DNA from 3 places in the Micromonospora schwarzwaldensis genome. Region 3 is predicted to be linked to each of the others. Evidence: riboswitches for the same ligand, from Rfam matches in the RefSeq annotation. Region 3 holds a riboswitch; each other region holds the start of a gene.

Evidence for each region. Region 3 has a riboswitch for cyclic di-AMP ahead of VKK44_RS18625 (C39 family peptidase). Riboswitches for the same ligand answer to the same signal wherever they lie in the genome.
Region 1: another riboswitch for cyclic di-AMP. It lies ahead of VKK44_RS28355 (C40 family peptidase); the one in region 3 lies ahead of VKK44_RS18625 (C39 family peptidase).
Region 2: another riboswitch for cyclic di-AMP. It lies ahead of VKK44_RS26070 (coiled-coil domain-containing protein); the one in region 3 lies ahead of VKK44_RS18625 (C39 family peptidase).

What each region holds. Positions count from the first base shown of each region.
Region 1 is NZ_CP154796.1:6,472,769-6,482,836, forward strand. Features, by position in the region: gene VKK44_RS28305 (LLM class flavin-dependent oxidoreductase) at 1-423, opposite strand, end outside; gene VKK44_RS28310 (MerR family transcriptional regulator) at 454-1,509, opposite strand; gene VKK44_RS28315 (NUDIX hydrolase) at 1,579-2,145, opposite strand; gene VKK44_RS28320 (GNAT family N-acetyltransferase) at 2,198-2,695, shown strand; gene VKK44_RS28325 (DUF6331 family protein) at 2,723-2,866, shown strand; gene VKK44_RS28330 (Type 1 glutamine amidotransferase-like domain-containing protein) at 2,928-3,593, opposite strand; tRNA gene VKK44_RS28335 (tRNA-Gly) at 3,721-3,794, opposite strand; gene VKK44_RS28340 (zinc metalloprotease) at 3,998-4,978, shown strand; gene VKK44_RS28345 (pyridoxamine 5'-phosphate oxidase family protein) at 5,050-5,628, opposite strand; gene dcd (dCTP deaminase) at 5,707-6,285, shown strand; gene VKK44_RS28355 (C40 family peptidase) at 6,358-7,335, opposite strand; cyclic di-AMP (ydaO/yuaA leader) riboswitch at 7,404-7,541, opposite strand; gene VKK44_RS28360 (N-acetylmuramoyl-L-alanine amidase) at 7,775-9,808, shown strand; gene VKK44_RS28365 (C40 family peptidase) at 9,868-10,068, opposite strand, start outside.
Region 2 is NZ_CP154796.1:6,000,794-6,010,861, reverse strand. Features, by position in the region: gene VKK44_RS26080 (helix-turn-helix transcriptional regulator) at 1-121, opposite strand, end outside; gene VKK44_RS26075 (carbonic anhydrase) at 292-945, shown strand; gene VKK44_RS26070 (coiled-coil domain-containing protein) at 1,001-2,026, opposite strand; cyclic di-AMP (ydaO/yuaA leader) riboswitch at 2,031-2,161, opposite strand; gene VKK44_RS26065 (YibE/F family protein) at 2,316-3,623, opposite strand; gene VKK44_RS26060 (metal-sensitive transcriptional regulator) at 3,819-4,118, opposite strand; gene VKK44_RS26055 (heavy-metal-associated domain-containing protein) at 4,198-4,404, shown strand; gene VKK44_RS26050 (hypothetical protein) at 4,439-5,425, shown strand; gene VKK44_RS26045 (heavy metal translocating P-type ATPase) at 5,441-7,690, shown strand; gene VKK44_RS26040 (CsbD family protein) at 7,771-7,944, shown strand; gene VKK44_RS26035 (dihydrofolate reductase family protein) at 8,080-8,715, opposite strand; gene VKK44_RS26030 (RNA polymerase sigma factor) at 8,745-9,989, opposite strand; gene VKK44_RS26025 (YciI family protein) at 9,986-10,068, opposite strand, start outside.
Region 3 is NZ_CP154796.1:4,390,594-4,400,661, forward strand. Features, by position in the region: gene VKK44_RS18610 (CDP-glycerol glycerophosphotransferase family protein) at 1-572, shown strand, start outside; gene VKK44_RS18615 (alpha/beta fold hydrolase) at 569-1,369, opposite strand; gene VKK44_RS18620 (hypothetical protein) at 1,982-2,536, shown strand; gene VKK44_RS18625 (C39 family peptidase) at 2,597-3,490, opposite strand; cyclic di-AMP (ydaO/yuaA leader) riboswitch at 3,650-3,790, opposite strand; gene VKK44_RS18630 (hypothetical protein) at 4,118-4,882, opposite strand; gene VKK44_RS18635 (hypothetical protein) at 5,032-5,478, opposite strand; gene VKK44_RS18640 (acyltransferase family protein) at 5,557-6,765, opposite strand; gene VKK44_RS18645 (polysaccharide pyruvyl transferase family protein) at 6,911-8,236, shown strand; gene VKK44_RS18650 (alpha-ketoglutarate-dependent dioxygenase AlkB) at 8,280-8,918, shown strand; gene VKK44_RS18655 (uracil-xanthine permease family protein) at 8,989-10,068, shown strand, end outside.

The DNA of each region.
Region 1 (10,068 bases), 2.1 Mb from region 3:
GCCGTCCTCGCGCAGGATCAGGTCGAGCAGCTCGGTGAACTCGGCGAACCGGTCGACCCGCTGCCGGGGCGGCAGCGTCTCGTCGCCGAGCACGGCCGAGTCGAAGCCGATGCCGCCCGCGCCCAGCCCGAGCAGCACCCGACCGCCGGAGACGTCGTCCAGCGCGGTCACCTGCCGGGCGAACGCCGCCGGGTGGCGGAAGTTCGGCGAGGCCACGAGCGTGCCGAGCCGGACCCGGGAGGTCACCGAGGCCGCCGCGGTCAGTGTCGTCCAGGAGTCGAACCACGGCCCGTCGACCAGGTCACGCCAGCCCAGGTGGTCGTAGGTCCAGGCATGGTCGAAGCCCCACTCGTCCGCCTGCGCCCACCGTCGGCGCGCTTCCGACCAGCGCTGGTCCGGCAGGATCACGATGCCAATCCGCATGATCGCCAGGGTACGGCCCCGACCGTCCCGTCACGTCGTCGCCAGATCGGCCACCACGCAGGCGATGTTGTCCGGCGCGCCCGCCGCGTACGCCAGGCCGACCAGGCGCCCGACGGCGGTTTCCGGGTCGTCCGCCCCGGCCAGCGCGGCGTGCAGCGCCCCGGGGTCGACCACCGCGGCGAGGCCGTCCGAGCAGAGCAGGTAGCGGTCACCGGGCAGCGCGGTCCGCAGCGCCAGATCCGCCTCCACCTCGACGCCGGCACCCAGCGCCCGGGCCAGCAGCGCCCGCTGCGGGTGCGCCCCGGCCTCGGCCGGCGTGAGCCGCCCCTGGTCGACGAGCGTCTGCACGTACGTGTGGTCCTGGGTGAGCCGGGACAGCTCGCCGCCGCGCAGCAGGTAGGCACGGGTGTCCCCGACGTGCACCAGGGCGAGCCGGGTGCCCCGCCGGACGATCGCGGTGAGCGTGCTGGCCGGCCGGTCGGCGTCGGTGGCCTGCGCGCGTACCGCCCGGTCGGCCCGGCCGACCGCGTCACCCAGCGCGGCGAGCAGGTCGCCCACCGGCGCGTCGGCCGTCGCCAACGGCCGCAGCGCGTCCACCGCCGCCGCGCTGGCGGCGGACCCACCCGGACCGCGTACGCCGTCGGCGACCGCGAGCAGCGTGCCGCTGGCGTACGCGACGTCCTCGTTGGAGTCCCGGACCGTGCCGGTCTCGCAGCGCGCCGCGTACCGGAAGGTGTGCTCGGACATGGTGGTGCCCCTCTCGCTGAGCTGGCCGACGAGGAGCGCGACGGCCCGGCCGCGGGCGTCGGTGTCCGCGCTGACCCGCCGCCACCAGGCGTCGAGCGCCTCGGCGGCGGCCGACGGCGGCAGCGCGCAGACCGTCCGGATCTCAGCCAGCGGCATGCCGGCCCGGCGCAACGCGGCGATCAGCCGCGCGCGGTCGAGCTGCTCCGGCGCGTAGTAGCGGTAGCCGGAGTGCGGGTCCACGGCGGCCGGCGGCAGCAGCCCGCAGTCGTCGTAGACCCGCAGCGCCTTGGCGGTCAGGCGGGCCGCGCGGGCGAACGCCCCGATGGTCAGCAGCCGCACGTCACCCTCCTCCTCGTGCCGGCCCGGTGGCCGGCAGGGACCACGCTGCGGCTTGCCGCAGGGGTCGGGTCAAGGCGTGCCGGCCGCCAACTTGGCCAGCATCCGGCCCAGGTGCGGCTCGACCGTGCCGGCCGGCGCGTCGCCCACCTCGGCCGGTGTCCACCAGCGGACACCCCGGAACTCGACCGGGTCCGGGGTGAACCGCTGCTCACGGTGGGCGGCCAGCACGTACCAGAGGCTGACGTCGGTGTGCCGCTGGGCGGGCGGGCCGACCGTCTCGGTGACGGTGAGGAACGCTGGCCGTTCGCCGAACGGCGGCGCGAAGACCGCCGGCACGCCAAGCTCCTCCCGCAGCTCGCGGCGCACGGTGTGCACGGGGTGCTCGCCCGGCTCGACATGGCCGCCGCTGGGCAGCCACATGCCGGCGTTGCGGTGGTCGACCAGCAGCACCGCGCCGTCGGACGGGTCGCGGAGCAGGAAGTAGGCGACCAGGTGCGGCGACGGGGTGCGCGGTTTGACCCGGCGGAAGATGTCCTCCGTGCCGGCCAGCCAGGCCAACGCCGCCGCCCGGTGCCGCGCCTCCTGCCCGTCGCCCGGCGTCAACGCCTCGACCAGGGCCCGGATCTCGTCGCGCATCCCGCGATGCTGCCATCCGGGTACGACGGACGTCGGCGACTAGCCTGGCCCGGTGCCGGAACTCGAACGACTCGCCGCTCACCACGCCTACGTGCTGTACCGGTTCGAGCGGGAGAACCGGGCCTACTTCGCCCGCTACGTGCCCGACCGCGGCGACGACTACTTCGACCTGTTCGCCGACCGGCTCGCCGACCTGCTGGACGAGCAGGACCGCGGCATCTGCCACTTCCACGTGCTGGTCGACGACGACGGCTTCGTGCTCGGGCGGTTCAACCTGGTCGACGTCGCCGACGGCAGCGCCGGGCTGGGCTACCGGGTGGCCGAACGCGCCGCCGGCCGCGGCCTCGCGCAGTACGGCGTACGGCGGGTCTGCGAACTGGCCCGCGACGGGTACGGGCTGCACCGGCTGGTCGCCGACGCGGCGCTGGCGAACCCGGCGTCCCTGGCGGTGCTCCGGCGGACCGGGTTCGTGCCGGCCGGAAAGGTGGACCTGGGTGGGGAGCCCGGCCAGCGGCACGTCCTCGACCTGCACCCGGGGGATCAGCGATGAGCGACGTCGATCGACATTCCGTCGCCCCTGAGCGGTTGCCTCGCCCGTTGTGAGGTCGAGAGCGTCCGTCCGTGCTGCGGGATCGACGCCCTCTCCGCCGATCCCGCCCTCGTCGCGGCGTGGTGCCGTCGGGTGGGGCCGGACGCGGTTGTCGAGGCCCGGCGGGGCTAACGCGCTGGAACCCGTCCTGAAACGCGGTCCGGGCCCGCGGCGGCATGCCGATCGCCTGTCGTCACCCCTGTGCCGGGAACAGCTTCCAATGCCCCTCGGTGACGACCTCGACGCTGCCGTCGATCACTTTGATGGCGGTCTGATCGTCGATCCCGTATGCCGGTATCGACATCCCGGCGGCCCATTTCTCGGCCTCGGCCATGGTGTTCTCCGGCAGGTCCGGGTGATCCAGGTGCGGGAAGATCGCGAAGTCGACCACGCCCAACGTTTCGTCGGTCCCGCCGGGTGGTGTCCAGGCGACGAATTCGGCCCCGACGCGGGGGGCCATCACCATGCTCCCGGCGCTCAGCCCCACCCAGACCGTGTCCAGCGACGGCAGCAGATCCGCCAACCCGGACTGTCGCATCCAGTGGCCCAGATACAAGGCGTCCCCGCCGCCCACCAGCAGGACATCCGCTTCCCTGACCCACGGCACCCAGCGATCTTCACCGACGCTGGGCAACGCGGTGAGTTCCAGCACCCCCAACGACTTCCACCCCAACTCGCACATCGGCGTGGAGGATTGGCCGGTGATGAAACGCCACGCCCCGGCGGGACCACCCATCGCATATCCGGCGGTGGGAATGCAGAGGGCTGTGGAGTCGGCAATCGGTTTGCCCAGAAGGCCGACGAGTTCGTCCCGGATGCTCGCGTTCGTGATGCCCGCGGACGTGAGAAGCAGCTTCAAGATCATCCCCCGATGGATCTTCGTCAGTCCCGGAAGGGTAGCCCTCTGACGGCGAATTCGATGCCCGCCAACTCCCGCGACGTCGAAGGCCCCGGCGGGACTGTCGTCCTCACCAGGGCCTCGATCGTGGAGCGGGTGACGGGAATCGAACCCGCACTGTCAGCTTGGGAAGCTGATGTTCTGCCATTGAACTACACCCGCGGGCGGCACCACTGTACCTGAGGTCACCACCCCCGTGCACCCAGGTACCCCCGCCCACGCGGCCCGGCCGAGTTGATCAAGGGATGTTGCGCGCCGGCAACATATGGCCGTTCTCAAATCCCTCGATGGGATGTAACGTCTGCCACACGTTTCCGACCCGGCGTGACACACCCCCTGGCACGCCGTCAGAAAGAGGTGGGCTCATGGGACTTCGTCCCAACCTGCTGACCCGGCGTACCGCCGGTGTCGCGACGTCGACCCTCGCGCTGCTGCTCAGCACCGCGGCCGTCGGTGTCGTCCCCGCTGCTTCGGCCTTCTCGGCCGCCCCGGCCGGCGTCTGCGCCGAGCCGGCCGACGCCCACGCCGACGCCCGCGTCGCCAAGGGCGGCCACGCCAATCTCGACCCGAACCACCTGACCGCCAAGCAGGTTCGCGACCGTGAGGCCGACCTCGCCGCCGCCCAGCGCGCGCGGGCAAACTTCCGGACCGGTCCCGTCGCCCCGCTGGCGACCGTGACCATCCCGGTCGTCGTGCACGTCATCCAGGAGAACAGCACCCGCGCCGGCGGCAACATCCCGGACTCGCTGATCACCCAGCAGATCAGCGTGCTCAACCAGGCGTACGCGGGCTCGACCGGCGGCGCGGCCACCGCGTTCAGCTTCCAGCTCTCGAAGATCAACCGGGTCACCAACGCGTCGTGGTACCCGATCGTGCAGGGCTCCTCCGCGGAGCGGTCGATGAAGACCTCGCTGCGCACGGGCGGCAAGAACACGCTGAACATGTACCTCGGTGAGCTCAGCAACGGCCTGCTGGGCTGGGCGACCTTCCCGAAGCAGACGCTGGACAAGATGGACGGCGTGGTGGTGCTCAACGAGTCGCTGCCCGGTGGCTCGGCGACCAACTACAACCAGGGCGACACCGGCACCCACGAGATCGGCCACTGGCTGAACCTCTACCACACCTTCCAGGGCGGCTGCTCGGGCTCGGGTGACAGCGTCTCCGACACCCCGGCCGAGGCCTCCCCGGCGTACGAGTGCCCGACCGGTCGGGACACCTGCTCCACGACCGGCAAGGACCCGATCACCAACTTCATGGACTACACGTACGACTCCTGCATGTACCAGTTCACCGCCGGCCAGGCGAGCCGGATGCTGACCGCGTGGAACGCCTACCGCGCGGCCTGATCACCACCGCACCACGTACCGGTGCCGGCCCTGTCCACGGACAGGGCCGGCACCGTCGTTTCCGGGGCCGGTCAGGCGGCCGACCGGCGGGTGTCGAAGCCGTGCCGGCCACGCGGGGCCTCCGGGGCGAGCACGTCACACCGGGCCGCGACCGGGGGTGGCGTCGTCGCCGTGGCGGCGGGTGCGCCCTCCCCCGGGTCGAGCCAGAGCCGCACCTCCGGTCGGCCGGCACCGATCAGGGTGACCGGGTCGCGGCGGGTCAGCATCGCCACGTCGACGGTGAACTCGAACAGCCGCCAGTCACCCTGCGGCGTCGCCCGGCCGAGCCGGGACAGCCGCGACACCGTCGCCGGGTCGGTCACCGGAAGGGCCCGACCGGCCACGTAAGCCTCGTCGTCGCTCTCCTCCGGCGGGAAGGAGTGCAGCGCGTAGCGGCCGTCGCGTTCGAGGTCGTGGCGCTTCGGCGAGTCGATGACGAAGCACCAGAGACCGTCGTCGGTGATCAGCGGCGAGACGGGGTGGACCCGCGGGCCCCCGTCGGCGCGGACCGTGGCGAGGTAGCCGAAGCCCGGCCCGTACTGCTGCATCAGGAGGCGGATCTCGGCGGCGAGTCGGGGTTCGTCGGCGGCGAATTCGGACCAGGAAGCCATGCCGACATTCTATCGAACACGTGTACGAAGAAGTAGTCCGACACGCTGCTCACACGCGCCTGTCGCTAGAGTGTTCCGATGCTGCTCTCCGACCGCGACCTGGTCTCCGAGATCAAGGCGGGCACGCTCGCGCTGGAGCCCTTCGAGCCCACGCTGGTGCAGCCGTCCAGCATCGACGTACGCCTGGACCGGCTGTTCCGGGTCTTCAACAACCACCTCTACACCCACATCGACCCGTCGGTGCAGCAGGACGACCTGACGTCGATGGTGGAGGTCCCCGAGGGGCAGCCGTTCGTGCTGCACCCGGGCGAGTTCGTGCTCGCCTCCACGCTGGAGGTGATCTCGCTGGGTGAGGAGCTGGCCGGCCGGCTGGAGGGCAAGTCGTCGCTGGGCCGGCTCGGTCTGCTCACCCACTCCACCGCCGGCTTCATCGACCCGGGCTTCTCCGGTCACGTCACGCTGGAGCTGTCCAACGTGGCGAATCTGCCGATCACGCTCTGGCCGGGCATGAAGATCGGCCAGCTCTGCATCTTCCGGCTCTCGTCGCCGGCCGAGCACCCGTACGGCTCGGCCGTCTACGGTTCGCGCTACCAGGGTCAGCGCGGCCCGACGCCGAGCCGGTCCTGGCAGAGCTGGCGCACCTGGCCGACCCGCTGACGCCGACCCGTGGCTGTCAGGAGGGGCTCCCTGTTATGCGGAATGCGTTAACAGGGGGCCCCTCCTTGCACCTCAGCCGGGGCGGCCGTAGCTGTTGATGTCGCCGTCGTCGACGCGCTTCATGGTGATGGGCTTGCCGGACTGGGAGGCGTGCACCACCCAGCCGTCGCCGACGTACATCCCCACGTGGTGCAGGTCGCCGTAGTAGAAGACCAGGTCACCGGCGCGCAGCTCGGCGCGGCTGACCCGCTTCGTCACGTCGTGCTGCTGGCGGGCGTTGTGCGGCAGCGAGACCCCGGCCTTCGCCCAGGCGGCCATGGTGAGGCCCGAGCAGTCGAAGTGGTCCGGGCCGGCCGCGCCCCACACGTAGATCTTGCCGATCTGGGCGCAGGCGAACTTGACCGCCACCCCGGCCGGGCCGCCGGGATAGCCGGCGGGACAGGGGGCCGGGCGCAGCGGGCCGCCGCCACCGTTGCCGTACACCTTGAGCCGCAGCTTCTGGAGCTTGGCGATCTCGGCGTCGATCTGCTTCTTCTTCGCCGCGAGCTGGGCCTCGGTGCGGCTCAGGTCGGCGACCATCGCGTCCAGCGGCTTCTTCTTCGCCGCCAGCTCGTCGCGCAGCGCGGCGATGTCGCGGACCTGCTCCTGCTGGTGGTGCGCGAAGCGGTCGAGCATTTCCAGGCCGGTGACCAGCTCGCTCGGCGAACGGCTGCCCAGCAGCGCGTTGACGGTGGAGAGGTTGTCGCCCTTGTACGCGTCGGCGGCGAGCCCGCCGACCTGGCCGAGCGCGGCGTCCACCCGGGCCTGGAGCGGGGCGATCTGCCGGCCGAGCGCGTCGGCCTGCTTGCGGCGCACGGCGAGCTGCCCGCGCACGGCGTTGACCTGTTCGATGACGGGTTCGAGCTTGTTCCAGTCGCGGTCGATCTGGGCCTCGATCTCGGCGACCGAGGGTTCCGCGTGCGCCGCCGTCGCGCCGCCGGTCAGGACGACCGCGGCGCCGACCAGGGCGGCGAGTGTGGTGGTGAAGCGGGACCAGCGGGAACGCGGCACGACAGCGGACCGGTCGACCGACCGGCTCGACGTCGGCCGCGGGGCATGGTGTGCCACCGGGCGTCCGTACTCCTTCTGCCTGGCCGCCTACCGGGTTAGCTGACGGGTTCGGGCGGGAAGGGAGACGCCCTACCGCAGTGGCTGCGGATTCACCCCAGGTACCTGGGTCCCCGGCTCGCCCGTGGGCGACTCGGCGGTGTCGGGCCGTCACCGACCGGGTTGGACGGTGAAACGTGCGGCCGACGATTGACCAGAGTAAGGATTCCCGTTATCAATCCGCAACCCGAACGGCCGTGACACTCCGTATCGGATGTGCCACCCGAACGCGAATGAAGATTTCTTTCATGTCGGATTACTGCCCAGAAAGCTATTGACCCCCACGGGTGGCGGGCGTGAGGGTGGGAAACGCAGTGACCCCCATCCCTGTCCAGGAGGTTCGATGCACCTCTCAGCCCCGCCGTCCAGCAGACGGATACTGCTCGCCGCCGCCGTGGCGACGGCCACCGCGCTGGCCACCACCGGCCCGGTGAGCGCCGCGCCACAGGCGGACCGGCCCACCGGCGACCGCCAGCAGCAGTACGCCGCCGCGGCGGCCGAGTACGGCGTACCGCAGAACGTGCTGCTCGGCGTCTCCTACCTGGAGTCGAGGTGGGACACCCACCCGGGCCAGCCCAGCACCAGCGGCGGCTACGGCCCGATGCACCTGACCGACGCCGCGCACATCCTGGCCACGCCGGGCAGCGCGCACGTCGACGAGGACGAGGACCCGCGCGGCGACGACGCCCGTCCGCTCACGCTCGACCCGGCCACCGCCGCCGCGCCGACACGGGAGACGCCGCTGCCGGCCGCCTCGCTCCAGACGCTCGACGCCGCCGCCACTCTCACCGGACTGGACGCGCAGACGCTGCGCACCGACCCGGCCGCGAACATCCGCGGTGGCGCGGCGCTGCTGGCGTCGCACCAGAAGGCACTGGGCGGGCCGGTCGGCGCCGGCAGCGACGCCGCGGCCTGGTACGGCGCGGTGGCCCGCTACTCCGGCGCGGACACGTCCGACGCGGCGGCGGCCTTCGCCGACGAGGTCTACGACCAGCTCGGCCAGGGCGCGGCCCGGACCACCGACGACGGGCAGCGGGTCACGCTGGCCGCCACCGCCGCCGAGCCGGACCGTGCCGGGCTGGCCCGCCTCGGGCTGCGCCAGGCCGCGCGGCCGGACGGGCTGGAGTGCCCGGTGCGGCTGGCCTGCGAGTGGATCCCCGCCCCCTACGAGCAGCTCAGCGCGGACCCGGGCGACTACGGCAACCACGACCTGGGCGACCGGCCGAAGCAGCAGAAGATCGAATACATCGTCATCCACGACACCGAGGGCTACTTCAACCCCAGCGTCGACCTGGTGAAGCGCGCCGACTACCTGGGCTGGCACTACACGCTGCGGTCGGTGGACGGCTACGTCGCCCAGCACATCAAGGCCAAGGACGTCGGCTGGCACGCCGGCAACTGGTACGTCAACGCCAAGTCCATCGGCCTGGAACACGAGGGCTTCGCCGGGCAGGGCACCTGGTACACCGAGGCGATGTACCGCAGCTCGGCCAAGCTGGTCCGGTACCTGGCGCAGAAGTTCGGCATCCCGATGGACCGGCAGCACATCATCGGCCACGACAACGTGCCCGGCACCACCGCCCCGACCGTGAAGGGCATGCACTGGGACCCGGGCCCCTACTGGGACTGGTCGCACTACTTCGACCTGATGAAGGCGCCGTTCCGGGCCACCGGCACGTCGCGTACCGGGCTGGTCACCATCGACCCGGACTTCGCCACCAACCGGCCGGCGTTCGTCGGCTGCAACCAGCAGCCGCCGGGCGTCCCGACGCCCACCCCGCCGGCCGCGCCCTGCCCGTCGCGCGGCTCCTCGGCGGTCGTGCTGCGGACCGCGCCGAGCGCGGACGCCCCGCTGGTCAACGACCTCGGGCTGCGCCCGGACGGCACGCCGGACACGATGTACGTCTCCGACCACGGTGCCCGCGCCTCCGCCGGACAGACGTACGCGGTGGCCGGCCGGCAGGGCGACTGGACCGCGATCTGGTACCTCGGCCAGAAGGCGTGGTTCCACAACCCGGCCGACGCGCCCACCGCGAAGTGGGCCACCGGCTTCGTGGTGACGCCGCGCCCCGGCAGGGCCACCGTTCCGGTGTACGGTCGCGCCTACCCCGAGCAGGCCGCCTACCCGGAGACCATCCCGTACCAGGCCATCTCCCCGCTCCAGTACACGTTCGCGGCCGGCCAGCGGTACGCGGTGGGCGGCGTGCTGCCGGGCGAGTACTACCGGGCGGTCTCCTTCGACGGCTCCGTCCCCGGTGACCGCACCGTGGTCCGCGGCACGAACCGCTACGTGCAGGTCCAGTTCGGCCACCGGATCATGTTCGTGAATCTCGACGACGTGCTGATCCTGCCGTCGCCGCTCGGCGCGCCGCGCTGACGGTCCGACAGGGAAGGCCCCCGGTCCGCTTCGGACCGGGGGCCTTCGTCACGACTCGATCAGTACGGCCGGCGGTAGCCCGCGACCGGCATGTACTCCACCTTCGCCACCTGGACCGGTTTACCGGTCCGCGGCGCGTGCACCATCAGACCGTTGCCCAGGTAGAGCCCGACATGGTGCAGGTCGCTGAAGAAGAAGACCAGGTCACCGGGGCGGGCCTCGCTCGCCGAGATCTTCCGGCCCTCGTTCCACTGCGCGCC
Region 2 (10,068 bases), 1.6 Mb from region 3:
CGTCCCGCAGCCGCGCGGTGGGGTTGCGCGCGATGGCCAGCAGCACGTGCCCGTGGTTGGTGAGGAAGGTCCAGTGCCGGCGGCTCCCGTCCTCGCCTGGTGTGGTCGCCATGGTGGTCATCGTATGGCGTTCCGGGCAGTCAGCCGGAACCGGAGCGGGTGGCGTCATGATGCCTGAAATGCGTATCACGAAATCTTGACGTGCCTTCGGTCCCGTGTGACGGTGGGTCGCGAGGCCGACACCGCCGCCGGCCGGCCTGGTCGTTCCGCCCGAGGACAAGGTGAGCAGCGATGATCCCGAGCACTCCCGAAGAGGCACTCGCCGAACTGCGGGCCGGTAACCACCGGTTCGTCACCGGCGTGCCGCAGCACCCGAACCAGGACGCCGGGCGTCGGGCCGCGGTCGCGGAGGGCCAGCACCCGTTCGCGGTGATCGTCGGCTGTTCCGACTCCCGGCTCGCCGCCGAGATCATCTTCGACCGGGGTCTCGGCGACCTCTTCGTGGTGCGTACCGCCGGGCACACCGCCGGCCCCGAGGTGCTCGGCAGCGTCGAGTACGCGGTGACCGTGCTCGGCACGCCGCTCGTGGTGGTGCTCGGCCACGACTCGTGCGGCGCGGTCCAGGCGGCCCGCGAGGCGGTCCGCACCGGCTCCGCGCCGGCCGGGCACCTGGGCGCGGTGGTGGACGCCGTCTCGCCCAGCCTGCTCCGGGCCGCCCGGCAGGAGGTCACGGAACTCGACGGCATCATCGACATCCACATCGCGCAGACCGTGGAGACCCTGCTGGCCCGCTCGTCGGTGCTCGCCGAGCGGGTGGCCGGGGGAGCGTGCGCGGTGGTCGGCATGTCGTACCGGCTCAGCGGCGGCGAGGTGCGGACGGTGGCGCAGTCGCCGGGCCCGCTGCCCGCGCCGGCCGCACCGGCGGACCCGGCGCTCGCCGGCTGACCGCTCGCCGGACACCCGGAAGGGCCGCCCGGAGGCGGCCCTTCTCGGGTACGCGTCAGAGCAGTGACATGTGCACGTGGTCGGTGTGGTTCGAGGGCCCGCTGTAGGAACTCCAGCCGGTGGCCGGGAACCAGATCTGCCGGTTCCAGATCACGTAGTAGATGCCCAGCCGGTCGGCGTTGCGGATGAGGAAGGCGGCCACCTCGTTGCCGTACCGGCGGGTGTCGTTGTTGTGCCACGGCGCGAAGCCGCTGTTCTGCAACGACCAGTCGCACGCCTTGCCCTTGGGGTGCTCCCACGGCCCGCCGGGGCGGTAGCAGCCCACGAAGCGGTTGAAGCCGGCGCGCTTGACCTCCTTGTACGCGTGCAGCGTGCGCGGCGTGACGCAGCCGGAGGTGGTCGGGTCGTCCTCGCTGCACGACTCGGACTTCCACCCGCCGTCGGCGGTACGACCGGGGCCGATCTTGGCGACCGGCGAGGTGGCCGAGACCAGGCCACCGGTGAAGCCCAGCCCGCCGACGAGCTTCAGCGCCTTCTGCGCCTCGACCTTCTCGCGGGCCATCGCGTTCGTCTGCTTCTCCTGCTCGCGCACCTCGGCGTCGAGTGCGATCTTGGCCTGCTCGGCGCGCGTCTTCACCTCGTTGATGGCGGCGAGCCGCTGCGCGTTGAACAGGTTCAGCTCGTCCAGGGCGCTGGCCCGGCGGACGAACGAGTCGGGCGAGTCGCTCTCCAGCAGCATCGCCATCGCGCCGACGCGACCGGTCCGGTAGGACTGCGCGGCGATCTCGGTGACCTGCGGGCTGAGCGCGTCGAGCTGGTTCTGCGCCGCCTTCACCTCCAGCGCGAGCTGGAGCTGCCGCTTGCGCGACTTGTCCAACTTGGACTTGGCCTGGAGGTAGGCCCGGTTGGCCGCGGTGACGGCCTCGCTGATCAGCGGTGGGTCGTCGTCCTCCGCGTGCCCCGAGGGATTGGGGGCGGCGGTGTGCGGGGCCGCCGACGCCGGGGTCGGGCCGGCCAGCACGGCGAGCGCGGCGAGCACGGCCACCACGGGTGTCAAGCAGCGGCGCAGGGGTGCCGTCACAGTGTTCCCTTCCGTCGGCCGCCGACCGGGTTAGCTGACGGGTTCGGGACGGAAGTGGCCCCTACCGCTCGCGCGGATTCACCCCATGTACCTGGTTCCCCGGCTCGCCCGGAGGCGATTGGGCGGCGGCACCGCAGGCGCGGGTGCGCGCCTTCGGCGGTGACCGGCAGCGAGGTTACCCGAGATGCCGACCGGGGATCTACGCCCGGAAGCCGACCAATCGCGAGAATTCGACATTGCCCAGCGTGACCAGCATCGCGTTTCAGGCGGGCCGTCACGCTGCGGAGTGTCACCATGCGACATCCGTACTTCCCCGGTGGCCGGACCTCCGTTCGGCCGGCGTCCCGCCGAGCGCCTCCAGCGCCTCGCCGCGGGCCGTCGGTGGCCGGCCCGGGGACGGCGACGACGCGCCGGCCGCCGGTCCGCGCCGCCCGGCGGTGGCCACGACCGCGGCCAGCGCGGTGGTGAGCGGTACGGCGGCGATCAGACCGAGCGTCGCCACCGCGCTGCGGACGATCTCCTGGGCGAGGAACTCGCTGGTCAGGATCTCGCTCACCGGGCGGGAGTCGGCGACCAGCAGGAGCAGCAGCGGCAGCGAGGCGCCCGCGTACGCCAGCACGATGGTGTTGACCGTGGACGCGATGTGCGCCCGGCCCACCCGGGTGGCCGCCCGGTAGAGCTGCCGCCGGGACAGGTCGGGGTTGGCGTGCGCCAGCTCGGTGACGGTGGCCGCCTGGGTGACCGTGACGTCGTCCAGCACGCCGAGCGAGCCGATGATGATGCCGGCCAGCAGCAGCCCGTGCAGGTCCACGTCGCCCCGGAACATGGACAGCGTGGTGGCGTCCTCGCTGCCGAAGCCGGTCAGGTGGGTGGCGGCGGTGGCCAGCGTGCCCAGCACGCCGGTGATCACCAGGCTGCCGAGCGTGCCGAGCACCGCCACCGACGTCTGCGCGGTGATCCCGTGGGTCAGGTAGAGCACCACGAACATGATCAGCGCGGCGCCGACGATCGCCACCGGCAGCGGGGACCGGCCGGCGCCGATCCCGGGCAGCACGAAACCGAGCAGGATGGCGAAGCTCGCCACCAGCCCGCCCAACGCGGCCAGCCCGCGCCAGCGCCCGAACGCCACGATCGCGGCGGCGAAGAGCGCCACCAGCCAGATCAGCGGCGTGCCGCGCTGGTGCTCGGCGATGTTGTAGGCCTTCACCGACGGGTCGGCCGGGTCGGTCAGCTCGACCAGGATCACCTCGTCGCCGACCTCGACCCGGGGCGCACCGGGCCCGTTGGGGATCGGCGTCTCGACCTGCCGGCCGGCGTCCGGGCCCTGCTCCGCGGTGACGGTCACGGTGCCGCACCGGCCGCCGCCGCCCGCGGGGGCCTCCGGCGTGGGCGGGCAGGGCTCGGTCACCACCCGGGTCACCGTGCCGTGGTGGCGCGGCACGTTCTCGGCCCCGGCCGGTTCCGGGCCGCCGCCCCGGGGCCAGAGCACCAGCGCCGCGAGCACGGTGAGCACGAACAGCGGCACCACTGTCGCGAGCAGGAGCCGGCGTACGCCCGGCGGCGCGGCGGGGGCGGGACGGGTGTGGTCGGCGCCCACGGCGTCTCTCCCTACGGTCGCGGCGCGCCGGATCACCGGACCGGTCGGGCACCGGCCGGCCCGGACGCGTCCTGACCACGCCCGGTTCGCCGCCGGGCCATGGTAGCCAGCCCACCTGCGCGATCTTGTAATTGTGGACCCGGCAAACGTCACGAACGGGGCGTGTCGGGGGCCGCAAGTGCAAGATCGGCGGGGTCAGCCGCGCTTCATGAGGCGGCCCACGGCGGCCATCATCTCGGTCGCCATCTCGTCGGCGCGGCCCTCGGCGGCGCCCTCGTGCATGCAGTGCCGGGCGTGGCCGTCGAGCAGGCCCAGCGCGACCTTGTCCAGCGCGGCCTGGATGGCGGAGATCTGGGTCAGCACGTCGATGCAGTAACGGTCGTCCTCGACCATCTTCTCGATGCCCCGGACCTGCCCCTCGACGCGGCGCAGCCGCGCGAGCAGTTGGTCCTTGCTGGCGGTGTAGCCCCGGACCGGGGTGGACGGCGTGGTCATGAGTCGAGGATACCGTACCCCTCGGGGGTATGATAGCGTTCGGCTTGTACCCCCGGGGGGTATGAGATCGGAGGGCGAGATGGAGACCACCTACCAGGTGCGCGGCATGACCTGCGGGCACTGCGTCACCGCGGTCAGCACCGAGCTGAACGCGCTGCCGGGCGTCACCGACGTCCAGGTCGACCTGGCCGGCGGCCGGGTCACCGTCACCAGCGGGCAACCGCTGGACGCGGACGCCGTACGCGCCGCCGTGGACGAGGCCGGCTACGACCTCGCCGGCGCGTGACGGGTCCACCGACCCGCAGAACCGAGGAGGCACCATGAACACGGCGACGAAGCTGAGCGGCTTCGCGCTCGGCCTCGCGGCGGTGTTCGCCGGGGCGTACGGGATCGGTCACGTGGCCGGTCCCGCCGCCCCGGCCGCCGCGACCCGGCACGACACCACCGACACCGACCACGGCGCCGCCGGCCACGGCGACGGGGACACCGACCACGGCGACGAGAGCGCCGGCGGCGCGCACCTGCCCGGCGGCCTGCTGGTTTCCGAGCGGGGCTACACGCTCCAGCCGGTGGCCGCACCGGCCGGCGAGTTCGCGTTCCGGATCACCGGCCCGGACGGCGCGCCGGTCACCCGCTACGACGTGGCGCACGACAAGCGCATGCACCTGATCGTCGCCCGCCGCGACCTGTCCGGCTTCCGGCACGTGCACCCGGAGCTGGCCGACGACGGCACCTGGCGGGTCGCCTCGCCGCTCGCCGGGCCCGGCGTCTGGCGGGCGTTCGCCGACTTCACCCCGACCGGCGGCGAGCCGCTGACGCTCGGTGTCGACGTCACCGTCCCCGGCCCGCTGGCCGACCGGCCGTTGCCCAGGCCGACGACCACCGCCACGGTCGACGGCTACGCGGTCACGCTCACCGGCACACCGGAGCCCGGCCGCACCAGCCGGCTCACGCTCACGGTCAGCCGGGACGGTCGCCCGGTCACCGACCTCCAGCCCTACCTCGGCGCGTACGGGCACCTGGTGGCGCTGCGCCAGGGCGACCTGGCCTACCTGCACGTGCACCCGGAAGGCACGCCCGACGACGGGCGCACGCCCGCCGGGCCGGCGGTCACGTTCGCGGCCGAGGTGCCGTCGACCGGGGCGTACCGTCTCTACCTGGACTTCCGGCACGGCGACGCGGTGCACACCGCCGAGTTCACCGTCCTGGCCGGCGACCAGGCCCCGCCGGCACCCGCCGCGCCGGCACCCACCACCGCACCGACCCCGGACGCCGGAAACGGCACGCCGGGGCACGGGCACAGTTGACCGGGAGGTGTCGCGATGACCACCACGGGAAAGACGCTGCCGACCGCGCCGAACCTGCTCGAACTCGCGATCGGCGGCATGACCTGCGCGTCCTGCGCCGCCCGGATCGAGAAGAAGCTCAACCGGATGGACGGCGTCGAGGCCACGGTGAACTACGCCACCGAGAAGGCCACCGTCCGGTACGCCGACGACGTCGCGCCGGCCGACCTGATCGCCACCGTGGAGCAGACCGGCTACACGGCCGTGGTCCCGCCGCCGCCCGACCGGTCCGAGGCCACGGCCGCGCCGGTCGACGAGTTGCGCGGGGCGCGTACCCGGTTGTGGGTCTCCGCCGTGCTGACGCTGCCGGTGATCGTGCTGGCCATGGTGCCGGCCTGGCAGTTCGACTACTGGCAGTGGGCCTCGCTCACGCTGGCCGCGCCGGTGGTGGTCTGGGGCGGGCTGCCGTTCCACCGGGCCGCGCTGGTCAACCTGCGGCACGGCGCGGCGACCATGGACACGCTTGTCTCGCTCGGCACGCTGGCCGCGTTCGGCTGGTCGCTCTGGGCGCTCTTCCTCGGTGACGCCGGGATGCCCGGGATGACGCACCCGTTCCGGTTCGACATCACCCGCAGCGACGGCGCCGGCAACATCTACCTGGAGGCCGCCGCCGGGGTGACCGTCTTCATCCTGGCCGGGCGCTACTTCGAGGCGCGGGCCAAGCGCACCGCCGGCTCCGCGCTGCGGGCCCTGCTCGAACTGGGCGCGAAGGACGTGGCGGTCCGACGCGGCGGGCAGGAGGTCCGGATCCCGGTCGACCAGCTCGCGGTCGGCGACCGGTTCGTGGTCCGGCCCGGCGAGAAGATCGCCACCGACGGCGTGGTCGAGGAGGGCACCTCGGCGGTCGACGCCAGCATGCTCACCGGCGAGTCGGTGCCGGTCGAGGTCGGGCCGGGGGACGCCGTGGTGGGCGCCACCGTCAACGCCGGTGGCCGGCTGGTGGTCCGGGCCACCCGGATCGGCGGCGACACCCAGCTCGCCCAGATGGCGCGGCTGGTGGAGCAGGCGCAGACCGGCAAGGCGGCGGTGCAGCGCCTCGCCGACCGGATCTCCGGCGTCTTCGTGCCGATCGTGATCGCCCTGGCCGCCGGCACGCTGGGCTGGTGGCTCGGCACCGGCGCCGGGCCGACCGCCGCGTTCACCGCCGCCGTGGCCGTGCTGATCATCGCGTGCCCGTGCGCGCTGGGCCTGGCCACGCCCACCGCGCTGCTGGTCGGCACCGGGCGCGGCGCGCAGCTCGGCGTGCTGATCAAGGGGCCGGAGGTGCTGGAGTCCACCCGCCGGGTGGACACCGTGGTGCTGGACAAGACCGGCACCGTCACCACCGGCCGGATGACGCTGGCCGAGGTGCTGCCGGCGACCGGCGAGGACGCCGGCGAGCTGCTCCGGCTGGCCGGCGCGCTGGAAGCGGCCTCCGAGCACCCGATCGCGCGGGCGGTCGCCGAGGGCGCGGCCGAGGCCGGGCCGCCGGCCGCCGTCAGCGACTTCGCGAACGCCGAAGGGCTCGGCGTGACCGGCACGGTCGACGGCCGGAGCGTGGTGGTCGGGCGGCTCCGGCTGCTGCGGGAGCGCGGTCTCGACGTACCCGAGGAGGTCGCGCGGGCCGCGACCGGCGCGGAGGCCGCCGGCCGCACGGCGGTCCTGGCCGGCTGGGACGGGCGGGCCCGGGGCGTGCTCGCGGTGGCCGACGCCGTGAAGCCGACCAGCCGGGCGGCGGTCGACCGGCTGCGCGGGCTCGGGCTCACCCCGGTGCTGCTCACCGGCGACAACGCCATTGTGGCCGGGGCGGTGGCCGCCGAGGTGGGCATCGACGAGGTGATCGCCGAGGTGCTGCCCGCCGACAAGGTGGCCGAGGTCGAGCGGCTCCAGCGTGAGGGCCGGGTGGTGGCCATGGTCGGCGACGGGGTCAACGACGCCGCCGCGCTGGCCCGGGCCGACCTCGGGCTGGCCATGGGCACCGGCACCGACGTGGCCATCGAGGCCGCCGACCTGACCCTGGTCCGGGGCGACCTGCTGGCCGCCGCGGACGCCATCCGGCTCTCCCGCCGCACGCTGGCGATCATCAAGGGCAACCTGTTCTGGGCGTTCGCCTACAACGTGGCCGCGCTGCCGCTGGCCGCCGCCGGGCTGCTCAACCCGATGCTCGCCGGCGCGGCGATGGCCTTCTCGTCGGTCTTCGTGGTGGCGAACAGCCTGCGGCTGCGGCGCTTTCGCCCGATCGGGTGACGACGGGCACCCGCATGGTTGGGCGGGTGACCGGGTGGGTAACTCGTTGTCGTCAAGCAACCGCTGAGCTGGAGGTTCCGATGGGTCTCGACGACAAGATCGACAACGCTTCCCAGGACACCGCGGGCAAGGTCAAGGAGGGCGTCGGCCGGGCCACGGACAACGAGCGCCTCGAGGCCGAGGGCCGCAACGACCAGGCCGGCGCCAAGCTCAAGCAGGCCGGCGAGAAGATCAAGGACGCCTTCAAGAGCTGACGTACGCTCGCACACCCCACCGGGTCGGCCTTCGGGCCGGCCCGGCGTGCTGCGTGGGGAGTGGACACCCGACCGTCCACAGTCGCTCACCCGGGGTCACCGGCACCGGGGCGGTTGTTCTGAGCCGACGCCGGGTCAGCGCGGCACCCGGTAGCGGATGTGGGTGACGGTGGGGCCGGCGACCACCTTCTCCGGCGTCAAGGTGACGTCCAGCGGCCCGTCGAAGAGCGGCGTGCCGCCGCCCAGCACGATCGGCACCATGTGCAGCCAGAGCGAGTCGAGCAGGCCCGCCGCCAGGTAGCGGCGTACCGTGCCGCCGCCACCGGCCACGCAGACGTCGCGGTCGCCGGCCGCCGCCCGGGCCCGCTCCAGCGCCGCCTCGGCGCCGTCGGTGACGAAGTGGAACTCCGTGCCGCCGGCCATCAGCAGCGGCGCCCGGGTGTGGTGGGTCAGCACGAACACCGGGGTCCGGAACGGCGGGTCCGCACCCCACCACCCGGTCCAGGCCCGATCCCACGGCCCCTCGCCGCCGCCGAACATGCGCCGGCCCATCACGTACGCCCCGATGCCGGCGGTCATCTCCTCGACCACGTCGGCGTCGACGGTGCGTTCCCCGCCGGTCAGGGCGTGCTGCGCGCGCCAACTCTCGGTGGCGAACGCCCACTCGTGCAGCCGCAGGCCGCCCTGCCCGAGCGGATCCTGCACGCTCTGGTCCGGCGCGGCCACGTACCCGTCCAGCGACACCGACAGTTGACTGGTGACCTCTCCCATGAGGGGTGGACCTGCCGGGTCGGCGGAACTCATCGCCCGGTGGTCAGCCGCGCGGCGCGTACCTCCAGGTAACGCCGCTCGGGCAGGCTGGTGGTGGCCCGGGCGGCGGCCAGGTAGGCGGCCCGGGCGTCGGCCCGGTCGCCGGCCAATTCGAGCAGGTGGGCGCGGACGGCGGCGAGGCGGTGGTGGCCGGCGGTCCGGTCGTCGGCGTGCAGCGGCGCGAGCAGCGCCAGGCCGGCCCGGGGCCCGTCCACCATGGCCACCGCGACCGCCTGGTTGAGCGTGACCATCGGGTTGGGCGCGATCCGGGCCAGCACCCGGTAGAGCGCCACGATCTGCGGCCAGTCCGTGGTCGCGGCCGTGGGCGCCTCCGCGTGCACCGCGGCGATGGCCGCCTGCACCTGGTAAGGGCCGGGCGCGGACCAGGTCAACGCGTCGGTCACCAGCGCGATCCCCTCCGCCACGGCGGCGGTGTCCCAGCGGGTGCGGTCCTGCTCGGCCAGCGGCACCAACTCCCCGTCCGGTCCCACCCGGGCGGCCCGGTGCGCGTCGGTGAGCAGCATCAGCGCCAGCAGCCCGGCCACCTCGCCCTGGTCCGGCAGCAGCCGGTGCAGCTCCCGGGCCAGCCGGATCGCCTCCCCGGTCAGCTCGGCCCGGTGCAGCGTGTCGCCGCTGGACGCGGTGTAGCCCTCGTTGAAGACCAGGTAGAGCACGCGCAGCACCGCGCCCAGCCGCTCGTCCCGGTCGGCTCCCGACGGGAGCGTGAAACGTGCCCCGGCCGCCTCGATCCGCTGCTTGGCGCGGCGGATCCGCTGGCTCATGGTGGCCTCCGGCACCAGGTACGCCCGTGCGATCTCGGCGGTGCTCAACCCGCCCACCGCCCGCAGCGTGAGCGCCACCTGGGCGCTGACCGGCAGCGCCGGATGGCAGCAGAGGAACAGCAGCCGCAGCGTGTCGTCCCGGCTCGGCGGCTCCTCGTCGGCGGGCGGGGCGACCGCCGCGTACGCCGGCTGCCGGACCGCCACCGCGACCTCGCGGGCCCGGCGGGCGTGCTCGCTGCGCCACTCGTCGGTGAGCCGGCGGGTGGCCACGGTGACCAGCCAGGCGCGGGGGTGCTCCGGCACGCCCTGCGCCGGCCACTGGGTGGCGGCGGCGAGCAGCGCCTCCTGGACGGCGTCCTCGCAGGCGTAGAACTGGCCGTGCCGGCGGACGAGCACGCCGAGGACCTGCGGCGCGAGTGTCCGCAGCAGGTCCTCGACCGCCGGGGACGTCACATCTCCGTCCCGGCTTGCTCCATCACCGCGCGCACCTCCAGCACACCGAAGCCGTGCCGCACGTCCGGCCAGGACGCGG
Region 3 (10,068 bases):
CCGACGCGAACTACTGCTCCCTGCCGGTGGCCGAGACGCTGGTCCGCCGGCTGATCGACCGCGGCGCGGCGGTGATCCTGCGCGCCCACCCGTACACCGACCGGAACCCGGCCTCGGCGCGGCAGCTCGCCCGGCTCACCGAGCTGCTCGCCGCCGACAAGGCGAAGACGGGCCGACCCCACCTGTGGGGCGCGGCTGCGGCCCGGGACCTGACGCTCACCGACTGCGTCAACCGCGCCGACGCGCTGGTCTCCGACGTCTCCGGGGTCATCTCCGACTGGCTCTACTCCGGCAAGCCGTACGCGGTCACCGACACCGGCGCCGACGGCGCGCACTTCGTCGAGCGGTTCCCGCTCGCGGCCTCCGGCTACGTGCTGCGCCGCGACATGTCCAACGTGGACGACGTGCTCACCGCGCTGCTCGACACCGACCCGAAGGCCGCGGAGCGCTGGACGGCCCGGACCCGCTACCTGGGCGACTTCCCCACCGACGGCTACGCCGAGGCGTTCCTCGCCGCCGCCCGCCGCGAGCTGGAACCGGACTGGGCCGTCCCGGCGCCGCGTCCGGCCTAGAGATAGGGGTCGAGCAGGGCGAGCACCGCAGCCGGGTCCTCGACGTGGGCGTGGTGGCCCAACCCGGGCAGGGTGGCCACCGGCACGCCGAACGCCTTGAGCTGCGCGTCCGTCACCATCGGATCCGTCTCGCCGCGCGCCAGCAGCACTTGCGCGTCGGCGGCGGCGGCCAGCAGGGCGGGCATGTCGGGCTCACCCACCGCGAACGCGGCCGGATCCATGGCCAGCCGCCACCGTCCACCGCCCCGCTCGTCGCCGCCGGGGTGGCTCCGGTGCCCGCGGCCGTCCTCCCGCCGCAGCCCCGCGTCGACCACCGGGTGGTCGGGGGCGAACAGGCCGGCGAGCCCGGAGACCCGCAGGTAGCGGCGGGCCGCCTCGTCACGGGTGGCGAACCAGGTCACCGGCCGGGCCGCCAACTCGTCCGCCTTGGCCAGCTCGGCCGGTGACCAGACCACCTTGATGCCCAGCCCGACCACCGCGTCGACCGGCAGGCCCCGCTGCCGGGCGGCGAGCGACAGCGCCACCACCCCGCCGAGCGAGTGCCCGAGCAGCACCAGCCGGTCGTGCGGGCCGAGCCGGAGCGCGTCGAGCCCGTCCGCCACCCGCCGCGCCAGGGCCGCGAACGAGTACCCGGCCTCCGACAACGGCGGTGACCAGCCGTGGCCGGCCAGGTCGGGGGCGAGCCAACGCCCCTGCCAGCGACGCTCCAGCAGCGGCGCCCAGGGCAACCACACCTCGCCGGTGGCACCCATGCCGTGCAGGAGCACCAGGTGGCGGGTCCCCGTCACATCGCCCATACGCCGCAGTCTGCCACCGCACGGACACCCCGCGCGAGACCACGCACGCCGGCACCGCCCCGGGCGAATGGAACGCGGTGATTGCCCTCGGACACCGGAGACACCACCGCGTCGTTCCACAACCTGGGCGCGGAGCGGTGTCGACGCGTCGGGCATGCCGGACGTTGCTTGCGCTCGCAGCGCTACGAACTTGATGGCGTGGACGGGTCACCCGTCCTGACCCGTCCACACCATCAGGTTTGCAGGCGCTGGACGTGACACTGGTGGGACGGCGAGTGGAACGCGGTGGATGTGTGGGCGCGCGTGAGACATCCCTGGCGTGCCAGTGCCTCACGGGGTGGGTTGTCCGGTTCGGCGGTGGTGGGCGGCACGCTGGCGGCGGAATCGTCGACGGGGTGGCGGCGTTGTATCCCGGTGCACGGCCGAGGAAGGCAAGCGCCCCCGCGCCGCCCCCCGCCCGGGAATGACGGTGGACCCCCGGTCGTTACACACAGTTCCGGCGCCGCGACGAGGCCCCCGCCCCGCGAGCAGCCGGATCCCCCGAGCTTCTTCTTGTGCGCCTGACGGTGCCCGCACCCCCCGGTGCGTTGACCCCCGAATGGAGCCCTCCCCATGAACACGATGCTGCGTAAGAGTGTGCTGGGTATTGCTGGTCTGGCTTTCACCGGTGGTGTGTTCGCCGGTCCGATCGCCGGTCACGTCGAGTCCGCGCACGCCGCCACCGCCAGCAAGCCGATCGCGGTCGCGAGTGTGCAGGGTGAGCAGTCCACGATCACCCTCAACGACGAGCAGACCGCCAACGTCAAGGCGATCATCGCCGCGACGAAGAAGGCCGGCCTGCCGGAGCGGGCGGCGGTGGTCTCGATCGCGACGGCGTTGCAGGAGTCGAAGCTGGAGAACCTGGGCCACCTCGGCGACCGCAACGACCACGACTCGCTGGGTCTGTTCCAGCAGCGCCCCTCCTCGGGTTGGGGCACGCCGGAGCAGATCACCGACCCGGAGTACTCGACCCTCGCGTTCCTGAAGGGGTTGAAGCAGGTCGACGGCTGGCAGGACATGCCGGTGACCAAGGCCGCCCAGACGGTGCAGGTGTCGGCCTACCCGGACGCGTACGCCCAGTGGGAGAAGCAGGCCACCGACCTGGTCGCCAAGCACTGGAACAGCTAAGACGGCATGAAGGCCGGCACCCCCAGCGGGTGCCGGCCTTCAGCGCGTACCGGAAACGGGTCAGGCGGAGTAGCCGCGCGTGGCCATCCAGTTCGCCAGGTCGATGGTGCTGATCCAGTACGCCGGCAGCGACGGGTCGGCCGAGTCGGCGATCCGTACGGTCCGGCCGTCGTTCTTGTAGCCGACCACGGCGATGTAGTGGCCGCCCGGGAACGAGTGCCAGCCGCCGTCGGTGTCGGTGGCGTCCCCGACGACGTTCGAGACCACGGCCCGGCCGTTGCTGACCGCGTTGACCACGTCGGCCTGGAGCCGGTCGATCTGGGCCCCGGTGGCCGTGCCCGGGATCATGCGGGTCCGGTACGGGTCGCCCTTGACCTGCTGGTTGAGCACCCGGGTGGTGTCCTCGGCCGAGTTGGTGCCCATCTCGGTGGTGCCGAGCGCGACGGCGAGCGTGTCCTGGCTGCGCTCGATGCCGGTGGCGCTGAGCGCGTTCCGCACCGCGGCCGGGCCGCAGTAGTAGTAGGTGGTCTGCGCCTGGTAGTCGTAGTCGAGCACCCTGCTCGACGGCGGCTTCGGCTTGGCCGTGCGGGTGGTGTCCGGGTCGGCGACCTTCGCCGACGGCGACGCCGTGGGCGACGCGCTGGGCGAGCGGCTGGGCGAGGCGCTGGGTGACGCGCTCGGCGACGGGGCGGCGATCCGTGCCTCACTGCGGCTGGCGGTGTCGCCCAGGCGGGAGCCGAGTTCCGCCACCGTGGCGGTGTTCTCCTGCCGGGTCGGCGCGTCGTCGTTGGCGGTCAGCGCGGCGCCGGTGCCGCCGGCCAGCACGAGGGCCGCGGCCGAACCGGCGATGATCTGGTACGGGCGCTGGGTCGCGAGGCGACGCAGGTGGCGCTTCAGGTGGTGCTTCACGGGTTTCCTCCACGGGGGTGGGCGGCACGCACCGGCCCCGCACATGGAGGAACCCACATGCGCTGGCGGGCGGAACGGCCACGGGACGTCGCCCGGGTTGCCGGGCGGACAGGGGTCGGAAAGCGGCGTCGCGTCAGGCGAGCGCCGGCACCCCGATGCCGTGGAGGCGGGGGGACGTTCGGGGGGTGGTGGGCACGAGGATGGAACTCCTTCCGTGTCCGCCGACCGGGTTAGCTGACGGATTCGGGCGGGAAGTACGCCCTACCGCGGGCCGTGGCTCGCGGATTCACCCCGATGGTGCGATGGGTCCCCGGTTCGTATTGCACGATTAGGCGGGTCGGCGCGGCGTCGCCATCTGCGATCGGGAACCGCACCGGACCGCGCCGACACTACCGGTGGGTACACGCCCTGCCAAGCGCTCTCACCTGCGCAAACGTCGTGGGCGACTACGGATTCGGAACAGTCGGTCACCGACTTCCCCCTATGGGACAAGCGGTCGCGTCGGCGCCCGTCCGGCAGGAAGCGGACATCCGGCGGGTGGAGAAACGGGCAGCGGGCGCAGCAGGGGCCATCGATCCGGACGCTCACCGGTGGGCGGCACCGGTGACCGGCGTCACCGCTTCCGGATAACGATTCGGTCGACGTCCCGTCGTGGGCGCCGGTGCGTGCCGGTCAGCCGACGCGGGCCGGACGCCACCGGGTCCCCGGTACGGCTGCCGGGGCCGGGAGGCGGGTCGCCGGCGAGACGCGGGACGCGGGTGCCGGCCGCAGCGCCGTGGTGGCCGCGTACGCCTCGGCGGCGAGCGTCCGGGCCGCCTCGGCGGCGAGTTCGGCGTCCCGCCAGGCCAGGCGCTCCCGTTCGGCGGCTGCCTCCCAGCCGGCCCGCCGCCCGTCGCGGATGGTCCGGGCCAGCACGATCTCCTGCTCGGCCGGGTGCCGGCGTGGGTCCCACCCGTTGCGGCGGGCCAGCACGTCGGCGAGTTGGCGGGCGGTCAGCTCGCCTCGCCAGTGCGCCGCCATGGCGGTGCGGTGCAGCCAACGCTCGCGCGCCGCGTACTCGGCGGGGGTGCGGGGCGTGTGCGGGGCGGGCAGCGCGCCGGCGGCGGCCAGGCGGCGGGCGGCGGCGTCCGACTCGTCGTAGGCGGTCCAGGCCCGGTCCGCCTCGCTCTGGGCGGCCAGCCACTGCTCGCGGCGACGGCGGGCGGTCTGCGCGGCCCCGGCGGCGGCCACCGCCACCTCGTCGGCGTACCGGGTCAGGTCGGCGCGGTGGAGCGCCTCCACGTCGACCGGTTCGGGTGCCGGGTCCACCGCGCCGTCGCGTTCCGGGCGCGCGACCAGCACGGCGAGCAGGACGAGGGCGAGCACGGTCAGGGCCGACCAGATGGCGGCGGCCTCGGGGACGGCGGTGAGGAAGTGGAGAAGAACGGTCTGCGACATGGTCGGCACCTCACGGGAGACAGTGGCGGGGAACTCCGCACGGCCGGTCGGGGCGGGGCGCGGCCGGAGTCCGGGCGCCGCCGGGCCGCCGAGGGCGGGTGCGGGGTGAGGTTCGGTGGGCGCGGTCACGGGCCGGGGCCCGTGGCGGGTCAGCGCGCGGGCGGGGCCCGCGGACCGGCCGGTGCCGGCGGCTGGCCGGCCGGGAACGGGTGCCGCCCGGTCGGGGGCACGGCCCCGCCCGCCGGCTGCGGCTCGGGAACGTCGACGCGGCTGCCCTGCCGATCGACGGCGGGGACGCCCTGTCGCTCGGTGACGGTGCTGCTGCGCCGCTCGACGACGGCGTCGCCGGGCCGACCGACGATGGAGGCGCCGGCAATCGCGTCGGCCCGCCGGTCGACGACGGTGTGGCCAGCCGGTGGCGGGCCGCACGACGGACCGGCGACCGGGCCGGCCACCGCCGGTGCGATCGGGGACACGCCGGTCGGCAGCGTGGCGGCCCCCAGCGAACAGGCGACGACCACGGCCAGGCTGGCCAGCATCCGTGCGGCCCAGCGCGCCACCCACCACACGGGACAGGTGAGCGCGATCGGAGCCACGGCTACAAATTACCGCCGATCCGGGCACAGCGCATCGTCGCCCGGCGTGTCGCGACGCCGCTGACCAGGGTGGACCGCTCAGTCCGGCCGGCGCCGCCCGGCGTACTCGATCGAACGGTCCGGCTCCCCGGCGGACGCCGCGCCGGTGTCGTCGGCGGCCGAACGCGGTGCGGGCACGCCGGGTGCCGGCGCAGCGGCGGCCGGGCCGCGACGGGCTCGGCGCGACGGGCCGAGGCGGCGCATCATCGGCTCCTCCACCCAGCGGTGCAGCGCCGCCGCGAGCGCCAGGGTGAGCAGCAGGAAGCCGAGCACCGCGAGCGGGCCCCGCCACCCGCGCAGCCCGGTCCCCCAGTGGCCGGTGAGCCGCAGCACGGTCATCATGACCAGCACGTGGACCAGGTAGAACGCGAACGAGACCTCACCGAGCCAGACCATCGGCCGGGACCGCCACGGGGTCCGCCGGCCCCGCACGTCGGCGTCCGCCGCCGCGGCGATGACCACCAGGTACGCGACGGCGAGCAGCGCCGCCCAGAACTCCGCCCGGATCCACAGCGCGGCGACCACCCAGGTGGCGACGAAGATCAGGCTGGCCGAGGTCAGCCCGGGGCCGCGCCAGCGGTCACGGCGCATCAGCTCGGCCGCCGCCGCCCCCATCCAGAACTCGATCGAGCGGGTGACCGGGAAGATCTGGGTGAACCACCAGCGCTGCTCCTCGGGCACCAGGTGCTGGCCGGGCCAGAGCGCCAGGATGAGCAGCGGCGCGGCGACCAGCGCGGCCCGGAGCACGCCGGTACGCGCCCGGCGCAGCCACGGCACCACCAGCGGCAGGCACAGGTAGAAGGCCAGCTCGCAGGAGAGCGACCAGCTCACGTTGTTGATGCTGTAGAAGTAGCCGTTGACCGGGATCCACGCCTGGACCAGGAAGAGGTTGCCGATCGCCGCCCAGGGCAGGACCGGGTCGGCGAACCAGGCCGCCACGGCCAGCGCCGCCAGGAACGTCACCACGTGGTTCGGGTAGATCTTGGCCGCCCGGCGGCGCAGGAACGTCCACCCCGACTCGCCACCCCGGTACGACCAGACCAGCACGAATCCACTCAGGATGAAGAAGAACTCGACGCCGGAGAGCCCCAGGCTGAAGACCTTGCCCATCACCGTCTTCCACTGCGGCTCCGCGATGATCTGCATGGTGCCCGCGTGGAAGCCGAAGACCAACAGGGCCCCGATCCACCGCAGCCCGGTCAGCGACGGCAGACGCGGAGCACGGGTGGTGGTCGGGGCACTGGTCATCCCGGGCACCTTACCGGGTCGCAGGGCGCGGGTTCCGGCACGGCGACGTCCGGGCCGGTGCCCGCGGACGGCGGATAGGATTTCCGTTCCTGCCCGGCGGGGCCCCACCGGGCCCGCCGGACCCGTACGGAAGGTGAGCAACCGGATGCACCAGCGGATCCTCCTCCGCGCCCGCAAGGGCCCGTTCGACGTCCTGACGCCCGAGGAGACCTTCGCCGGCAACTGGATCAGCGACAACACCGGCAACCTGGTCTTCAGCCACGCCGCACACAAGCTGCTGGCCACCTCCACGGCGGAGGTCACGTCGACCCGGAAGCTCGCCGACCCGCGCGACGCCGACGAGATCAACGAACGGTACGACGTCTTCGTCGTACCGTTGGCCAACGCGTTCCGGCGCAGCTTCATCAACCGCCTCGAACCGATGACCCGGCTGATCGAGCGGCTGAAGATCCCGGTGGTGGTCCTCGGCGTCGGCGTGCAGACGAACGTCGACGGCGACCGGGAGTACCTGCGCCAGATCGACGAGCCGGTGAGCGCGTTCTGCCGGGCGGTGCTCGACCGCTCGCACAGCATCGGGGTGCGCGGCGAGATCACCGAGAGCTACCTGCGTACGCTCGGCTTCTCCGCGGTGGAGCAGATCGGCTGCCCGTCGATGTTCCTGCACGGGGACACGTTCACGCTGGAGAAGACCCGGCCGGAGCTGACCACCGACGACCGGATCGCGCTGACCATCTCCCCCTACGTCTCCTCGATGGCCCCGGTCGTCCGCCGCCACCGGGAGCGCTACCCGAACCTGTGCTACGTGCCGCAGGACCTGCGCACGCTCGGCACGCTGCTCTACGGCGACGCGCCCGAGCACCGGGGCAAGAGCAGCGAGATGCCGCTGCACACCTCGCACCCGCTCTTCGTCGAGGACAAGGTGCGGATGTTCGTCGACCCGTGGACCTGGATGTCGCACCTGTCCGGCTTCGACTTCAACTTCGGCACCCGGATCCACGGCACCATCACGGCGCTGATCGCCGGCACCCCCGGCTACCTCTTCGCGCACGACTCGCGCACCCTGGAGCTGGCCCGCTACTTCGGCATCCCGCACCGGATCATGCGGGACGTGCCGGCCGACGTCGACGCCGCCGACCTCTACGCGGAGGCCGACTACACCTCGCTGACCGGGGGCCACAAGGCCCGCTTCGACACCATCACCGCGTTCCTGGCCAAGCACGACCTCGGCACCTCGTTCGCCGACGGCGACAGCGCCGCGGCGTTCGACAGGCGGGTCGCGGAGACGGAGTTCCCGCCGGCCGTGCGACCGGCCGCCGCCACCCCGCCGGCCGAGCTGCTGACCCGCATCCAGCGGCTCAGTGACGAGAACCGCCGGCTCGCCGACACCGTGCGCACGCTGCGCGCGCAGGGGCTGCGCGAGCGGATCAAGCAGGCCGTCCCGGACCCGGTCCGCCGTCTGCTGCGACGTTGATCCGTCGTACGCCTGTTCGATCGCCCGGGGTACGATCGCCTGCGTGTCCGACGTCGCGTACCAGCCCTCGATGCTCGACCTGGCCGAGCACGGCCCGACCCTGGGTCCGCTCGCGGGCCAGGTGCGTCGGCACGAGCTGAGCCGGGGCGCGTGGGTCGACCACCTGCCCGGCTGGGTGCGGGGCTCCGACGCGGTGCTCGACACGCTCCGGCACGACGTGCCGTGGCGGGCCGAGCGTCGCGCCATGTACGACACCACCGTCGACGTGCCGCGCCTGCTGTGCTGGTACGCCGGCGGCCGACCGCTGCCGCACCCGGTGCTCGCCGCCGCCCGCGACGCCCTCACCCGGCACTACGCGCCCGAGTTGGGCGAGCCGTTCGTCACCGCCGGCCTGTGCCTCTACCGCGACGGCCGGGACAGCGTCGCCTGGCACGGCGACACCAAGGGCCGCTCCGCGCACACCGACACCATGGTGGCGATCGTCTCGTTCGGCTCGCCCCGCCCGCTGCTGCTGCGCCCCCGGGGCGGGGGCGGCCCCGGCCTGCGCTTTCCGCTCGGCCACGGCGACCTGGTGGTGATGGGCGGCTCCTGCCAACGCACCTGGGAGCACGCCGTGCCGAAGACCACCCGCCCGGTCGGTCCCCGGGTCAGCGTCCAGTTCCGCCCCGCCGGGGTGGCCTGACCCGGCCCCGTGCTAGAAACAACTCCCAGGGTCGATCACGCCCCCGTCACCCGAGAAAAAGGGCGAGGCGATGACCCAGTTCCCCACGTGGGCCGTGCACGGCGACGGCCGGTCGGTACGCCCCGGCGACGTGGTCCATCCCGACGAACGGCTCTCCTGGCCGCGCACCGTCGGGGTGGGCGTGCAGCACGTGGTCGCCATGTTCGGCGCCACCTTCACCGTGCCGCTGATCACCGGCTTCCCGCCGGCCACCACGCTGTTCTTCTCCGGCCTGGGCACGCTGCTGTTCCTGCTGATCACCGGTAACCGGCTGCCGTCGTACCTCGGCTCGTCGTTCGCGTTCATCGCCCCGGTGATCGCCGCCAAGACCGACGGCGGCATCGGCGCGGCTCTCGGCGGCATCGTGGTCGCGGGCGCCGCGCTGGCGCTGGTCGGCGTCGTGGTGCACGTGGCCGGCGCGCGGTGGATCGACGCCCTGATGCCGCCGGTGGTCACCGGCGCGATCGTCGCGCTGATCGGGCTCAACCTCGCCCCGGTCGCCTGGGACGGCGGCGGCGCCGGCACCGGCGTCAAGGCGCAACCGCTGATCGCCGTGGTCACGCTGCTGGCGATCCTGGTCACCACCGTGCTCTTCCGCGGCTTCCTGGCCCGGCTGTCGATCCTGCTCGGCGTGGTGGTCGGCTGGCTGGTCGCGGCGCTGACCGGCCAGCTCGACCAGCAGGCGGTCACCGGGCTGCGGCAGGCCGCCTGGGTGGGGTTGCCGGAGTTCCACACGCCCAGCTTCAGCCCGCGCGCCGTCGTGCTGGTCATCCCGGTCATCCTGGTGCTGATCGCGGAGAACGCCGGGCACGTCAAGGCGGTCGCGGCGATGACCGGCCGCAACCTCGACCGGCAGATGGGTCGCGCGTTCCTCGGCGACGGCGTCGCCACCGTGCTGGCCGGCTCCGGCGGCGGTTCCGGCACCACCACGTACGCGGAGAACATCGGCGTCATGGCCGCGACCCGCGTCTACTCCACCGCCGCGTACTGGGTGGCCGGCGGCACGGCGATCCTGCTCGGGCTCTGCCCGAAGTTCGGCGCGTTGATCCTCACCGTGCCGGCCGGTGTGCTCGGCGGCGCCACCACCGCGTTGTACGGCCTGATCGCGGTG